2 linked regions of the Tomitella gaofuii genome follow. The protein of the gene in region 2 interacts with the protein of the main gene of each other region in a pairwise test. Links are inferred from orthologs where the notes say so. Each region holds a gene or a part of one and is shown on either strand. Other genes may lie near its edges.

What was found.
Region 1: the proteins of H4F70_RS21200 (region 2) and topA interact in binary tests that used the Escherichia coli proteins (3 or more experiments, as listed by UniProt). The link is inferred for Tomitella gaofuii from one-to-one orthologs.

The regions. Positions count from the first base shown.
Region 1 is NZ_CP059900.1:743,253-751,196, forward strand. What follows is about bases 1,501-5,042. They hold topA (type I DNA topoisomerase), read left to right. Parts: upstream 1,501-1,878; coding sequence 1,879-4,842; downstream 4,843-5,042. Other genes in these bases: H4F70_RS03470 (hypothetical protein), read left to right, coding at 1,501-1,697; H4F70_RS03480 (polysaccharide deacetylase family protein), read right to left, coding at 4,852-5,042. In the rest of the region: H4F70_RS03460 (DEAD/DEAH box helicase), read right to left, coding at 1-394; H4F70_RS03465 (hypothetical protein), read left to right, coding at 525-1,025; more of H4F70_RS03470, read left to right, coding at 1,071-1,500; more of H4F70_RS03480, read right to left, coding at 5,043-5,847; H4F70_RS03485 (adenylate/guanylate cyclase domain-containing protein), read right to left, coding at 6,400-7,920. UniProt on the Escherichia coli protein: Releases the supercoiling and torsional tension of DNA, which is introduced during the DNA replication and transcription, by transiently cleaving and rejoining one strand of the DNA duplex.
Region 2 is NZ_CP059900.1:2,897,328-2,904,729, reverse strand. What follows is about bases 2,482-5,481. They hold H4F70_RS21200 (IMPACT family protein), read right to left. Parts: upstream 4,306-5,481; coding sequence 3,658-4,305; downstream 2,482-3,657. Other genes in these bases: H4F70_RS13415 (alanine/glycine:cation symporter family protein), read right to left, coding at 4,349-5,481; H4F70_RS13430 (8-amino-7-oxononanoate synthase), read left to right, coding at 2,482-2,942. In the rest of the region: H4F70_RS13440 (nuclear transport factor 2 family protein), read right to left, coding at 1-235; H4F70_RS13435 (adenosylmethionine--8-amino-7-oxononanoate transaminase), read left to right, coding at 381-1,688; more of H4F70_RS13430, read left to right, coding at 1,752-2,481; more of H4F70_RS13415, read right to left, coding at 5,482-5,815; H4F70_RS13410 (peroxidase-related enzyme), read right to left, coding at 5,871-6,452; H4F70_RS13405 (class I adenylate-forming enzyme family protein), read right to left, coding at 6,515-7,402.

The sequences.
Region 1 (7,944 bases), 2.2 Mb from region 2 along the record:
CGCCGAGTGCCTTGGTGGGGGAGAGATACAGCGCGGTCGCCCGCGGGTCGGCATACAGCGCGCTGAGGACGGGCAGGTGATACCCCAGCGACTTTCCCGACGCCGTGCCCGTGGACACCACGACGTGCCGGCCCGCGAACGCGTGCTCGGCCACTGCCGCCTGGTGCTGCCATGGCCGCGGGATGCCGGTGGCCTGCAGCGCCGCGACGACGTCGGGGTGCGCCCACTGCGGCCAGGAGGCATGACGGGCCTCGCGCCCGGGGAGGTCGACCGCATGGGTGAGCACCTCCGGCGCCGCGGCGCCCGCGAGTACGTGGTCGAGCAGTTCGCGTCCGAAGTTCGTCGCCGTCACCCTGCCGCCTTCCCCGTCGCCGCTACGAATATTTCGTTCCATTGACCGTGTGATCGACGCCTCTGTACTATCCGCCTTGAGATGACAGTCACATGAGCAACATTGGTCACATCAATCACACGATCCGGATCGACGGTCGCGTCGCCGGAACGTCGCTTGCATGGAGGTCCCCATGAGTATCACCCGTACTCGCAGCGCCGTCGCAGGCGGCGCCGCGCTCGCTGCCGTTGCGGCGCTGGCGCTGCCGGCGGTGGCCTCGGCGGCACCGCAGAACAACAGTCCCCTCGGCAGCATCATCGACGCGGGGTCGTCGCAGTCGGCGATGCCGGACCTGGGCTCGCTGCAGTCGTCGCTGGGCAGTGCCGTCGCGCCGGTCGCCAGCCTGGCCGCACCGCTGGGGAGCCTGCTGTTGCCGGTGGGCAGCCTCGCCGGTTCGCTGGGTTCGGTGGTGCTGCCGGCGGGCAGTCTGATGGAGCAGCTCGGCAGCGCCGTGCCGGGAAGCTCCGGCAGCGCGGCGCCCGACTCGTCGGGCAGCGCACCGCCGCTGCCGGACACGGGCAGCGCGCAGTCGTCCGGGGCCACGGACGCGCCCGCCGGGAGCAGAAGCGCCGACGGCAATCCGTTCGACGACCTCATCGCGACGCTCGCGAGCCTGTTCACCGGGATGTCCTGACCGGGACCGGCGCGGCACAGCGGTGTGCGACGCTACTATTCGCGGGTGCACCAGCTGTCCCTCTTCGCGGCGGAGTCCGAGGAACCCGCGCCGTCCGACCTTGCCGGGCTGCTCGCCGCGGGCGGGCACGCGGTGGTGACCGGCGCGGGCGCCCGTGTCTCCATCATCGTCGACGCCCCGTGGCGTGCCCGCGCCGTCCTGCAGATGATGCAGCAGGCACTGCGGGCAGGACACCCGCAGGCGGTCGAGGCCCTCGAGGCGGCGGAGATTCTTGGAACGGCGGAGATCCTCGAAACGGATGAGGGGCGCCCGCTTGTGCGCACGGCTCCCGCGCCGGAACTGCTGCCGCTCGCCAGGGCGTGGCAGCGCGGCGCGATCAAACGCGTCCCCGACGGGTGGGTCCCCTCGGCGCGAGCACTGCGAGCATGGTCCCTCGCCGCCGGGCGGGCGGTGGACGGGCATTACCTGCTGGGCCTCGATCCGCATGCCGAGCAGACGCACCAACCGTTGGCCGCGGCGCTCGCGGGCGCCGGGATCGCCGTCACCGTGATCGGCCCGCGCGGCGGCGGGCCTGCCGTGCGGGTGACGGGTCGGCGCCGGCTCTCGCGGCTTCGCGAGAACATCGGCGAGCCGCCGCAGGACGGCCCGCCCGACGCGTGGCCGCCGGAATGATCGGAACCGACGGTGAGACGTGCCCGTGCCGGGTGTGCAAGTCTGGTGGCGATGACGGACGGGCGCATCGGCGGTCGGCCTTGCACACGGCCGACGGTTGCTGAGTATGGTCGTGTTCCGATAGCGGCGGCTTCGGTGCGCCGATTCGGGCGGCGCGACGCGGAAAGGGTTTGGTCAGCAGGTGGCAAGCACGAAGCAGGGCTCCGGTGCGAAGAACGGATCGGGCGACGCGGTCACGCGCCGGCTCGTGATCGTCGAGTCTCCGGCCAAGGCCCGGACCATCGCCAACTACTTGGGTTCCGGTTACGTCGTCGAATCGTCTCGCGGCCACATTCGCGACCTTCCGCGCGGCGCCGCGGACGTCCCCGCCAAGTACAAGGGGGAGAAGTGGGCGCGCCTCGGCGTCAACGTCGACCATGACTTCGAGCCGCTCTACGTGGTGAGCCCGGACAAGAAGTCCACCGTCACCGAGCTGAAGTCTCTGCTCAAGGATGTCGACGAGCTCTACCTCGCCACAGACGGCGACCGCGAGGGCGAGGCGATCGCGTGGCATCTGCTCGAGGCGCTCAAGCCCAAGGTGCCCGTCAAGCGCATGGTGTTCCATGAGATCACCAAGCCCGCGATCCTCGCGGCGGCCGAGAACCCTCGCGACCTGGACCAGGACCTGGTGGACGCGCAGGAGACGCGGCGGATCCTCGACCGCCTGTACGGCTACGAGGTCTCGCCGGTGCTGTGGAAGAAGGTGATGCCCAAGCTCTCCGCCGGCCGTGTGCAGTCGGTGGCAACGCGCATCATCGTCCAGCGTGAACGTGAGCGGATGGCGTTCACCGCCGCCGATTATTGGGACATCGCCGCCACGCTCGACGCGGGTGCCGATGCCGCACCGCGGTCGTTCGGAGCCAAGCTGCAGTCGATCGACGGCAAGCGGGTGGCCACGGGGCGCGACTTCGGCCAGGACGGGCGGCTCAAGGCGGCCAAGCCCGGCAACGTCGAGGTCACCCTGGTCGACGAGGCCCGCGCCCACGCGCTCACCGAGTCGCTGCGGGGCACCGACCTGACCGTGTCCTCGGCGGAGGAGAAGCCCTACACCCGTCGCCCCTACGCTCCGTTCATGACCTCCACCCTGCAGCAGGAGGCCGGGCGCAAGCTGCGGTTCTCGGCCGAGCGCACCATGCGCGTGGCGCAGAAGCTGTACGAGAACGGCCACATCACCTACATGCGTACCGACTCGACCACGCTCAGCGAGTCGGCGATCCGGGCCGCGCGGGAGCAGGCCGGCGAGCTGTACGGGCCGGAGTACGTGCACTCCAGCCCGCGGCAGTACACCCGCAAAGTCAAGAACGCGCAGGAGGCGCACGAGGCCATCCGCCCCGCGGGTGACCAGTTCAAGACGCCGGGAGAGCTGCACGGCCGGCTCGACGGCGACGAGTTCCGGCTCTACGAGCTGATCTGGCAGCGCACCGTGGCCTCGCAGATGTCCGACGCCCGGGGCGTCACGCTGAGCCTGAAGATCGCCGGCACCGCGCGCAGCGGCGAGCAGTGCGTGTTCTCCGCATCCGGGCGCACGATCACCTTCCCCGGCTTCCTCAAGGCGTACGTGGAGACGGTGGACGCCCTCGAGGGCGGCGAGGCCGACGACGCCGAGCGCCGGCTGCCGTACCTGTCGGAGGGACAGGGCGTGACCGCCACCGAGCTCCGGCCGGACGGGCACTCCACCACGCCGCCGTCCCGCTACACCGAGGCCAGCCTGGTCAAGGCGCTCGAGGAGCTCGGCATCGGCCGCCCGTCCACCTATGCGTCGATCATCAAAACCATCCAGGACCGCGGGTACGTCTACAAGCGAGGCAGCGCGTTGGTGCCCGCGTGGGTCGCGTTCGCCGTCATCGGGCTGCTCGAAGCGCACTTCGGGCGGCTGGTGGACTTCGACTTCACCGCGTCCATGGAGAACGAGCTCGACGAGATCGCCGCCGGGGCCCAGAGCCGGATCGACTGGCTCACGGACTTCTACTTCGGCAATGCATCGGACCCGGCGGGCACGCTGTCCGGCTCGGGTGGGCTCAAGCAGCTGGTGGGCGGCAACCTCGAAGACATCGACGCGCGTGAGGTCAACTCGATCCGCGTGTTCGACGACGCGGAGGGCCGGCCGGTGTTCGTGCGCGTCGGACGGTACGGGCCGTACCTCGAACGCACCGTCATCGGCGACGACGGTGAGCCGACGTCGCAGCGCGCCAACCTCACCGACTCGATCTCACCGGACGAGCTCAGCGTCGAGGTGGCCGAGAAGCTCTTCGCCACACCGCAGGAGGGGCGCGAGCTCGGCGTGGACCCCGCCACCGGCCACCGCATCCTGGCAAAGGAGGGCAGGTTCGGCCCGTACGTGACGGAGGTGCTGCCCGAGCCGAAGCCCGACGCCGACGCAGCGGGTGCCGGAGTTGTGGAGCCGGAGGCCAAGGAGGCGCCCGCCAAGGCCGCGGCCAAGAAGGCGCCCGCCAAGGCCGCGGCCAAGAAGGCGCCCGCGAAGAAGACGGCGAAGAAGGCGGCAGGACCCAAGCCGCGCACCGCATCGCTGTTCAAATCGATGGAGTTGTCGTCGCTCACGCTCGATGACGCCCTCACGCTGCTGTCGCTGCCGCGCGTGGTGGGCGTCGACCCGGAATCCGGTGAGGAGATCACCAGCCAGAACGGCCGGTACGGCCCCTACATGAAAAAGGGCACCGATTCCCGGTCGCTGGCGACGGAGGACCAGATCTTCTCGATCACCCTCGACGAGGCCCTCAAGATCTACGCCGAGCCCAAGCGGCGGGGCCGCCAGGCCGCGAAGCCGCCGCTGCGCGAGCTGGGCGACGACCCGTCCACCGGCAAGGCGATGGTGATCAAGGACGGGCGGTTCGGCCCGTACGTCACGGACGGCGAGGTGAACGCGAGCCTGCGCAAGGGCGACGAGGTGGCGGAGGTCACCGTCGACCGGGCTTCCGAGCTGCTGGCGGACAGGCGCGCGAAGGCGCCGGCGAAGAAGACCGCCAAGAAGACGGCCGCCAAGAAGTCTCCTGCGAAGAAGACCGCGGCGAAGAAGACGGCGGCGAAGAAGTCTCCTGCGAAAAAGACGGCCGCCAAGAAGACCACAGCGAAGAAGGCGGCGGACTGACCCCCGGGATCACGTGCGCGGGCCGGTGGCCACGGGCGGCAGCTGCTGCCAGTGGGCGAGGACGGCCGGGTCCTGCATCTCCATCCATGCGATCACGTCGGAGTACGTCGCGCAGACCGTTTCGGGGTCGTCGCAGACTTCGCGCATGAAATCGGCGGTGGCCGGGTTGAAGGCGTTGCCGTTCCAGTCGTTGAAGTGGTTGGCGATCACGAGCGGTGCGCGGTTGCCGCCCTTGGCCTGTCCGTACATGTACATGTAGGTGTCTTTGACGATCCGCCGCACTTCGGGGGCGGTTTCCGGCTCGTCGCGTGCGCGGTTGAACGTGTACCAGAAGTTGTAGTCGAGGGCGGTCTGGGTCTTTCCGAGCGGCGGCGAGTAGACGTTGGGGATGGGGAACTCCCAGATGCCGTCCACTTTGTACGGCCAGGAGATGCCGGTGGTGGGCGAGGGCATGGACGAGTCCCAGGTCATGCCGTGGGCCTTCCACGCGGGGATGAGCTGGTCGAGCCGGCCTTCGAGGCATTGGGTGCGGCCGCCGCGGACCTCGTCGGGACCGAAGAGCAGTTCCTCGGGGGCGTTGTCGAGGCCGTTGTTGTGTTTCCAGCCGGCCATGAGTGAGAAGAACTCGTCCAGCTCGACGTTCCAGTCGTCCGTGGTCCAGCGGTCGCCGTTGTAGCCGCCGCCGGCGCAGAAGTGGCCGACGTAGTGGGTGCCCATCTCGTGGCCGGCAAGCCAGGTGCGGTTGAGGTAGCGGATCTGCTGGCGCACCTCGCTGCGGGTGCCGCCGAAGGCGACGGCTGCTTCGCCGGGTGCGTGACCGGGGCCCTGGTAGTGGTCCGCGTTGTCGTCGGTGAGGAAGTACAGGCCGGTCATCAGGGCGGTGAAGCGGGCGTCGGTGGCCTCGGCGGCGTCGAGGAACATGTCCCAGTTGGGGGTGACTCCGACGCCGTCGAAGGAGAACAGCACGAACTGCGGCGGCTTCTCTCCGGGGGCGAGCCTTGTCATCGGCACATTGGTAGGGGGCGGGGCGGGCGGCGAGGAGGGAGGCGCAGCAGGGGGTGCCGGTGTCCCGGCGGAGCCTGTGGCGACCCGCCCCTGCGGCCGGCCGCCGTCGTCCGCGGCGCTGCTGCTTCCGGTGCTCTGCCACTGGAGCAGGCCGATCGTCGCGGTCACCAAGACGAGGGCCATGCCGACGGCGGCATATTCGGCCAGGCCGGGCCGCCTGCGCACGAGGGTACGGCGATAGCGGGCGCGTGCCGCACGGCCGAAACGGCGGGAGCGGTGGTGACGCCCCGTCATAGACGACGGGACGCGGTGGCAGGCGGGCATGCCGTGGTGCGCCGCGGACGGTCCACCCCGCTCCGGCCGGTGGCTTCGGTGCGAGTGACGTTGGACCGCACGGAGCTTCGGATCAGACGGACACGACGGTCGTGGATTGTGTCGGCGGTCACGCACCGGACTATAACAACGGCGTAGTCCCGTGGTGCACAGGCGATCCGCCGCGTGTCCTCCGAATGCGCACTGCTCGAACCGGGAATCGCACGGGACGTGCGGTCGTCACGGCACCGGACGCATGAGCCTCGTGGTCGCGGTACGGCCGCGGAGGAGCACCGCGTGGCCCGCACCCCACCGTGCCTGCTCGTCGGCCGATGCGGCGTCCCACACGGTGGACGACGCCAACGTCCGCGTCGGCTCGTTCTTCGCCAGCTCAGTGAGCCGCGCGGCCTCGTTGACCGGCGTTCCGATCACGGTGTACTCCATGCGGTCCGCCCCGCCGACGTGGCCGGCCACCGCCGTGCCCGCGGAGACGCCGATGCCCATGCCGGTCCGGCCCACGATGTCCGTGAGGATGGGGCGCAGTTCGCGCGCCGCCGCGAGCGCGGCCGTGCACGAATCGCCGTGGTCTATGGGGGCGCCGAACACCGCGAGCGTCGCGTCGCCCTGGAACTTGTTGACGAACCCGCCGTGCGCGTCGACGACCCGGATCACGGCGTCGAAGAAGGCGTTGAGCATCCGGACGACCTCCTTGGGGCCGGACCGGTCGGTGATCGTCGTCGATCCGACGAGGTCCACGAACAGCACGGCCACCTCGTGTTCCTCGCCGCCCAGGTCGGTGCCGCGCTCGAGGGCCTGGCGTGCCACGTCCTCGCCGACGAACCGGCCGAACAACTCGCGCAGCCGGCGCCGTTCGGCGAGGCCCGCGACCATGCCGTTGAATCCCATCTGCAGTTCACCCAGCTCGGTCGTGTCGTACACGGTGACCTGGGCGGTGAGGTCGCCGCGCCGGACCTGCTGCATGCCGTGCTGCAGCGCCCGGATCGGATCGCCGACGGCGCCGGCGGCCAGCCACGTCGTGAACGCACCCAGGACGAGGCCCGCGGCGGCCAACGTGACGACCGCAGGGCGGATGTCGGCGGGCCGGCCCACATCGTCCGCCAGGCCGACGTCGGCCGCCACCATGAGGACTCCCAGGACGGGAAGCCCGGTGCCCAGCAGCCAGGCGGTGAGGATGCGCTGCCGCACTCCGGGCGTGAAGACCTGCGCGAGGATCGTGCCGTCGAGAAGCGCGGTGGTGGCCGGCCGCAGGAAGCGTTCCGCCTCGAAGTAGGTGAGCGCGGCGCTGGCGACGCCGCCGAGAAGGACGGCGAGTGTGACGACACTGCCCATGCCGGCGGAGAGGTTCGCGCCCTGCCAGACGACCGGCAAACCGCACACCACCCACAGTGCACCCACCAGCATCGCCTGCGCGATGGGGACGCGGATGACCCTGCGGCGCACGCCGGGCGGCGCGTGGCCCCCGGTAGAGCCTGCACCGGGGGCGGCGGCGAGGGCGGCGCGTTGCCATCGGATCACCGGCCATACGATCCACAGCGTGCCGGCGATCAACAGGACCGCGGACACAGTGATCACCCCCAGGAACAGGGGAAGACGGCGGGCGGCGAAATCGTTCACGGCAGGCGAGAGGGCGTACCGCATGAGCAGGTACAGGAAGACGGCCCCCGCGAGGTTCGACGCCGTGGTGCCGACGATGAGAGCGGGCAGCACTGCGCGCGGGCGCGTCGACGGGGCGAGGACCATGGGGTCAACCTAACGTCCCGGCCT
Region 2 (7,402 bases):
CCTGGTGGTTCCCGCCGCGGACCATCGCCGTGATCTCCGCGTGACCGCGCATGATGCCGGTGTCGACGTCGTAGACGCCGTCCTCGGTCCACACGCGCGCCACCGCCTCTTCGCAGCCGGAGTCGATGGCGGGGCCGTAGGAGGTCATCAGGTCGACGATGGCCTGACGGTCCTCGAGGACGGCCAGGCGATCAGAGAGTTCACGGATCAGGGTCGCCGTGTCGGAGTCGGTCATGCCCTCCAGTTCGCCACGCGCGCGGGCGCCGGTGGTGGAGATGTCCCGGACAGCGGGAAAGGGGATCCCGTCAGCCGGGACGCGCAGTGCGCCGACCGGTGGTGAGGGTCGTCTGGTTAGGGTCGTCGCTGTGACAGACGAGCGCATGGCGGCCCGGACGGAGCTCACCGCCCGGCAGATCACCGAGATCGACGCGGAGCACATCTGGCATCCCTACGGCGCGTTCCCGCCGTCGACGCCGTCGCTGGTGGTGGACAGCGCGGCGGGCACCCGCCTGCGCTTGGCCGACGGCCGCGAGCTGGTGGACGGCATGGGCTCGTGGTGGGCGGCCATCCACGGCTACCGGCACCCGGACCTGGACGCGGCCGTGCGCGAGCAGCTGGGCCGGATGAGCCACGTGATGTTCGGCGGCCTCACCCACGAACCCGCCGCCCGGCTCGCGCGTCTGCTCACCGATGTCACCCCCGACGGCCTCGAACAGGTCTTCTTCGCGGACTCCGGCTCGGTGTCGGTGGAGGTGGCGATGAAGATGGCCATCCAGTACTGGCGGTCCAAGGGGCGGCCGGGCAAGCACCGGCTGCTCACCTGGCGGGGCGGGTACCACGGCGACACGATGGGGCCGATGAGCGTGTGCGACCCGGACGGCGGGATGCACGCTCTGTGGTCGGACGTGCTCCCGCGGCAGATCTTCGCCCCGATGCCGCCGCGCGACTACGACCCGGACTACGTGCTGAACCTGGAGTTGCTGCTGTCGGCGCAGGCGGACGAGACGGCGGCGGTGATCGTGGAGCCGGTGGTGCAGGGCGCCGGCGGCATGCGCTTCCACGACCCGCAGTACCTGCAGGCACTGCGCGACGCGTGCGATCGGCACGGCGTGCTGCTCGTCTTCGACGAGATCGCCACCGGATTCGGCCGTACCGGACGCATGTTCGCGGCCGACCACGCCGACGTACGTCCGGACATCATGTGCGTCGGCAAGGCCCTCACGGGGGGATACATGACGCTGGCGGCGACGCTGTGCACGCCGGAGCTGGCGCGTGCCATCAGCGCGGGCGAGGCGGGCGGACTCATGCACGGGCCCACGTTCATGGCCAACCCGTTGGCGTGCGCGGTGGGCGCGGCGTCGCTGGAGCTTCTGCTCTCGCGGGACTGGGAGACCGAGGTGACCGACCTGGAGGACGGGCTCACTGCGGGGCTGGCGCCGGCGTGGGATCTGCCGAACGTCGTCGATGTGCGCGTGCTCGGCGGGATCGGCGTCATCGAGCTCGATTCGCCCGTGGACATGGCCACCGCGACGGACGCCGCCGTGGACGCGGGGGCGTGGCTGCGGCCGTTCCGGACTCTGATCTACGCGATGCCGCCATACATCAGCACGCCCGACGATCTGACGACCGTCACCGGCGCGATGGTGGCGGCCGCAGCGAGTCAGTCGCAGGGAGAAGTCCCGGGCTGAACCGGACGTCTGGGCAGCACACCCTGCTACTTGAACGGCGTTCAATTTGTGTACGGTGGGTCCATGCCCACCGAGACACACGCACATGCCCCGGCCCTGTCGGTCGGCGCGGACCCGCTCGCCTGGCTCGATGACGCGTCCGCGCACCGGCGTGCCGCCGGCCTGCACCGGGAGCTCGCGCCCCGCACGGCGGGTGCGCGCGGGGCGGGCTCCGGCGCGATAGACCTCGCCTCCAACGACTACCTGGGGCTGAGCGCCCACCCCGAGGTGATCGCGGGCGCGGTCGACGCGGCGCGGCGCTGGGGCGCCGGCTCCACGGGATCGCGCTTGGTCACCGGCACCACCGAGGAGCATGCGGCGCTCGAACGCGAGCTCGCGGCGTTCGCCGGCGCCGGTTCCGGCCTGGTCTTCTCCTCCGGTTACACGGCGAACCTCGGCGCGGTGACGGCGCTGGCGGGCCGGGGTGCGCTCATCGTGTCCGACGCCGGCAGCCACGCGTCGCTCGTCGACGCCTGCCGGCTCTCCCGCGCCCGCGTGGTGGTGACCACGCACGCCGACGCCGACGCGGTCGATCGGGAGCTGGCCGGCCGCGCCGAGGACCGGGCGCTCGTCATCACCGACTCCGTGTTCAGCGCCGACGGGGACCTGGCGCCGCTGCGCGCCCTGCACCGGGCGTGCCGTAGGCGGGGCGCGATGCTGCTGGTCGACGAGGCGCACGGGCTGGGCGTGCGCGGAGAGGGCGGCCGCGGGCTGGTGCACGAACTGGGGCTCGCCGGCGTGCCGGACATCGTGGTCACAGCGACGCTGTCGAAATCGCTCGGCGGCCAGGGCGGCGTCGTGCTCGCCGATCCGCGCGTGCGGGAGCACCTCATCGACGCCGCGCGGACGTTCATCTTCGACACCGGTCTGGCGCCGGCGTCGGTCGGATCGGCGCGGGCGGCGCTCGGGGTGCTGCGCCGTGAACCCGAGCGCGCCGCGGCGGTGCTGCGCCGGGCGCACGAGCTGGCGCGGATCTGCGGCGGGGACCGCCCGGAGGCGGCGGTGGTCTCGCTCGTGCTCGGCGACCCGCAACGGGCCGTCGACGCGGCGCGCTGGTGCGCCGGCCGGGGGCTGCGCGTGGGCTGCTTCCGGCCGCCTTCGGTGCCGGCGGGGACCTCGCGGCTGCGCCTGACGGCGCGGGCCGACCTCACCGATGAGGACATGACCGTCGTACGCGGCGTGCTGACGGCGGTCGCAGCGGGGGTGTCCGCGTGAGCATCCTGTTCGTCACGGGCACGTCCACCGGCGTCGGCAAGACGGTCGTCACCGCGGCGCTCGCGTCGGTGCTCGCGCGGTCCGGGAGCGTCGCGGTGTGCAAGCCCGCGCAGACGGGGCTGCGGCCGGGGGAGCCCGGGGATCTCGCGGATGTCGTGCGCCTCGCCGGCGCGGTGACCACCGTGGAGCTGGCCCGGTATCCGGATCCGCTGGCGCCGGACACGGCCGCGCGCCGGGCCGGGATGCCGCTGCTGCGGTGCGCGGACGTCGTGGACGCCGTGCGGCGGCTCGACGCCCGGCACGACCACGTGCTCGTCGAGGGGGCCGGCGGCGTGCTGGTGCGGCTCGGCGCGGGCGGGTTCACGCTCGCCGACGTGGCCGCGGAGCTCGGCGAGGCGGGAGCAGACGTCTCTGCCGTCGTCGTGGTCGACCCGGCGCTGGGCGCGCTCAACCACGCCGACCTCACGGTGCGGGCGCTGCACGCGGCGGGCGTGCCGTGTGCGGGGCTGGTCATCGGTTCCTGGCCGGACGCGCCCGACCTGGCCATGCGGTGCAACCTTCGCGACCTGCCCGCCCAGACCGGGGTGCCGGTGCTCGGCGGGCTGCGCGCGGGCGCGGGCGCGATGGGGCGCGCGGAGTTCGCGGCGGAGGCGCAGCATGTGCGGGATCCGGGATGGTGCGATCCGCGCAGCAATGCCCGCCCGACGTCGTCGGCCTATCCGTCGCCGTCGACCCACCCGTGCCCGGCCAGCTCCACCGCGGCGCTGCCGCCGGTGCGCGACGCGATCAGCGCGCCGAACCCGGGCGCGTCGTCGGCGGGCACGGCGACGGTGAGGGCGGCGTCCGCGCCTCCGGGGCCCACGCCGTAGTCGACGGCCACGATGCGCAGCCCGCCGGCGCGCAGCTCGTTCTCCAGCCTGCCGGCGTCGGCCGCCGCCACCGTCGCCGTCCGGTACTCCACGCTCAGGCGGGTGCGGGTGCCCGCGGCGTCGAGGGCCGCCGTCACCGCGTCGCCGTAGGCGCGGACCAGGCCGCCGGTGCCCAGCTTGATCCCACCGAAATAGCGGGTGACCACCGCCACCACGTCGCTCACCGCGCGGCCGCACAGTGTCTCGAGCATGGGCGCCCCGGCGGTGCCCGCGGGCTCGCCGTCGTCGTTCGACCGTTGCAGGCGCCCGCGCGGGCCGATCACGAAAGCGGTGCAGTGGTGGCGGGCGGCGCGGTGCTCGCGGCGCGCCCGGGCGATGACGTCACGTGCGGAGTCCTCGTCCTCGACCCGGCGCAGGCGCGCGAGGAACCGGGATCTCTGCACCTCCGTCTCCACGTCGACGTCGCGGCCGATCACGAGGTACGCGTCGGGCATGCCGTCCGGCGTCGGAGGGGTCTGCGGGGGAGGAGACTGCGGGCTACCGGGCATCGACGGGCTCGCGGGCGGTCTCCGGGTCGGTGCCGTCCCAGCATTCGACGTTCCGCAGCCCGGGGACGTCGTCGCGATGGAACACCGGGTCGAGCCCGCGGGACTTCTGCCGCGTGTAGTGGCGCAGCAGAACGACAGCGACCCCGCCGATCGCGAAGAGCCCGAGGATGTTGATCGTGGCCATGAGCGACGAGAACACGTCGGCCAGGTTCCACACCAGGCTCACCTGCGCGATGGCGCCGAAGAACACGAAGCCGACGACGAGGACGCGGAAGACGAGCAGCACCGCCTTGCTCCGGGTGAAGAACGCGATGTTGGTCTCGCCGTAGTAGTAGTTGCCGATGATGGAGCTGAAGGCGAGGAAGAACAGGATCACGGCGAGCACGGGCGCGGCCCAGCTGCCCATGTGCTCCTGCAGGGCGGTCTGGGTGAGCTGGACGCCCTCGATGTCGCTGCCGAAATCGGGGTTGGACAGCAGGATGATGAACGCGGTGGCCGAGCACACCACGAGGGTGTCGAAGTAGACGCCGAGGGTCTGCACCAGGCCCTGCTTGACCGGGTGGGACACGGCCGCGGTGGCGGCGGCGTTGGGGGTGGAGCCCATGCCGGCCTCGTTGGAGAACAGTCCGCGCCGCATGCCCTGCATCATCGCCGCCCAGATGCCGGCCCCCGCGAACTGCCGGATGCCGAACGCCGATTCGACGATGTCGGTGATCACCGCGGGGAGGTGCGGCAGGTTGGTGACGATGACGAACAGCGCGATCCCCACGTAGAGCACCGCCATGACGGGCACGACGATCTGCGAGACGCCGGAGATGCGGTGCACGCCGCCGAAGATGACCAGGCCGGCCAGGACGGCGAGCGCGACGCCGATGGCGGCCGGCATCCAGTCGGCATCCGAGCCGACGGCCAGCTCGAACGCACTGGTGATGGAGTTGGACTGCACGGCGTTGAACACGAAGCCGTAGGTGAAGGTGATCGCGACGGCGAACAGGAACGCCATCGCCAGGCCGGCCTTGCGGTTCTTGATGCCGCGGCTGAGGTAGTAGGCGGGGCCGCCGCGGTAGTCGCGGCCGTCGCGCACCTTGTAGAGCTGGCCCAGGGTGGACTCGACGAACGCGGTGGCGCCGCCGATGACGGCCAGCAGCCACATCCAGAACACCGCCCCCGGGCCGCCGACGGTGATGGCGACGGCCACACCGGCGACGTTGCCGGTGCCCACGCGGGAGGCGGCGGAGATGCAGAACGCGCGGAACGCGGAGATGGCGCCGGGGCCGGTGTCGCCCTGCGCGCGGGCCGGCCGTTCGCGCAGCGTCCGCGCCATCTCGGGGAGCATGCGGAGCTGCACGACGGCGGTGCGGGCGCCGAAGTACAGTCCGGCGCCGACCAGCAGGACGATCAGCACATAGCCGTACTTGTCGTTGAACCAGACTATGGCCTCGTCGACGGAATCCATTCCGCACATACTAACGAGGTGATCGGCCCCACCTGCGGCGAACCGGCAGGTGGCCTCATTCCGCGGCGGCGGGCGGCCGGCGGTGGTACTCGGGGTTGGGACGGTGGCCCATGGCCGACGAGACCCTGTTGGTGAAGTTGTACATCGCCGCGATCTCGACGACGTCCCAGATGTCGTCGTCGGTGAGACCGGCCGCGCGCAGGTCCTCGAGGTCCTGCCTCTCGACAGTGTCCGGCGCCGAGGTGAGCTTCTCCGCGTAGGCGCAGATGGCGCGCCGACGGGGGTCCAGCCCGGCGTGCCGCCAGTTGATCGAGATCAGGTCCGCCTGCGCCCGGTCGCCCAGCGCCTCCGCCAGCGAGTAGCCGTGCGAGACCATGCAGTACGTGCAGTGGTTGATGTTGGACACCACCACCGCGATCATCTCCCTGTCTGCCGCGTCGAGGGTCTCGGTGGGTGCGGTCACCTCGCGGAAGTGGTTGAACCAGGCGGAGAACCGTTCCGGTCGCCGCGCGTAGGCCAGGAAGACGTTGGGCAGGAAGCCGATCTGCTCGCGGGCCTTGCCGAAGAGCTTCTGCAGGCCCGATGGCAGGTCGGTCTCGCGGGGGACGGGGAAGAACGGTTGCGGCTGCTGGTCCACGGTGCTGCTCCTGGTGTTCGTCGGTGGTGGGATGGTCGGATGCGTTCCCGGCTGCGGGGGGTTCAGGGTGTTCGGGGCCGGTCGAGGCCGGCGCGCACGGCGTGCTTGCGGACCTTGCCGGTGGCGGTCTTCGGGAGCTCGTCGACGACGAGGACCCGTTTGGGCACCTGGAAGGCGGCGAGGTGCGTGCGGGCGTGGGAGCGGACGCGCTCGGCCAGATCGTCGGCCGTGGTGGTGGCCGGGCCTGGATCCGGGGCGGACGCCGGGCCGTCGGCGACCACGACGGCGCACACGGCCTCGCCCCAATGGTCGTCGGGAACGCCGATGACGGTGCACTCGGCGACGCCCGGGACGGCGGCCACCACACGCTCCACGTCCACCGAGGAGACGTTCTCCCCGCCGGTTTTGATGATGTCCTTGAGCCGGTCGGTGAACCACACGACGCCCTCGTCGTCGAGGTGGCCGATGTCGCCGCTGTGGAACCATCCGTGCGCGAACGCTTCGCGGTTGGCGGGTCCGTTGTTCCAATACCCGGACATCACGTGCGGGCCGCGATAGACGATCTCCCCGCTGTCACCCGGGCGCACGGGTTCGCCGCCGGGGCCGAGGATCGCCGTCCGCACCGTGGGTACTGCCGGCCCCCAGGAGTCCGGTTTGGTGCGCTGGTGGGCGGGCCACTGCAGCACCGTCGCAGGCACCACCTCCGTCTGCCCGGAGCCCAGGATCACCGACGCGGACGGGAACAGCGCCTCGACGTCGCCCAACAGGTCCGCGGGCATCGGCGCCATCGCGTACACGGCGGTGCGCAGTGTGCTGATGGGGCCGGCGTCGCCACGCGCCGCGACCATCGCGCGGTACATCATCGGCAGGCCCATCGTGTGGGTGACGGCGTGCCGTTCGATGTCGGCGAGGACCGCGGCCGGGTCGAACGAAGCGTGCAGCACCACGGT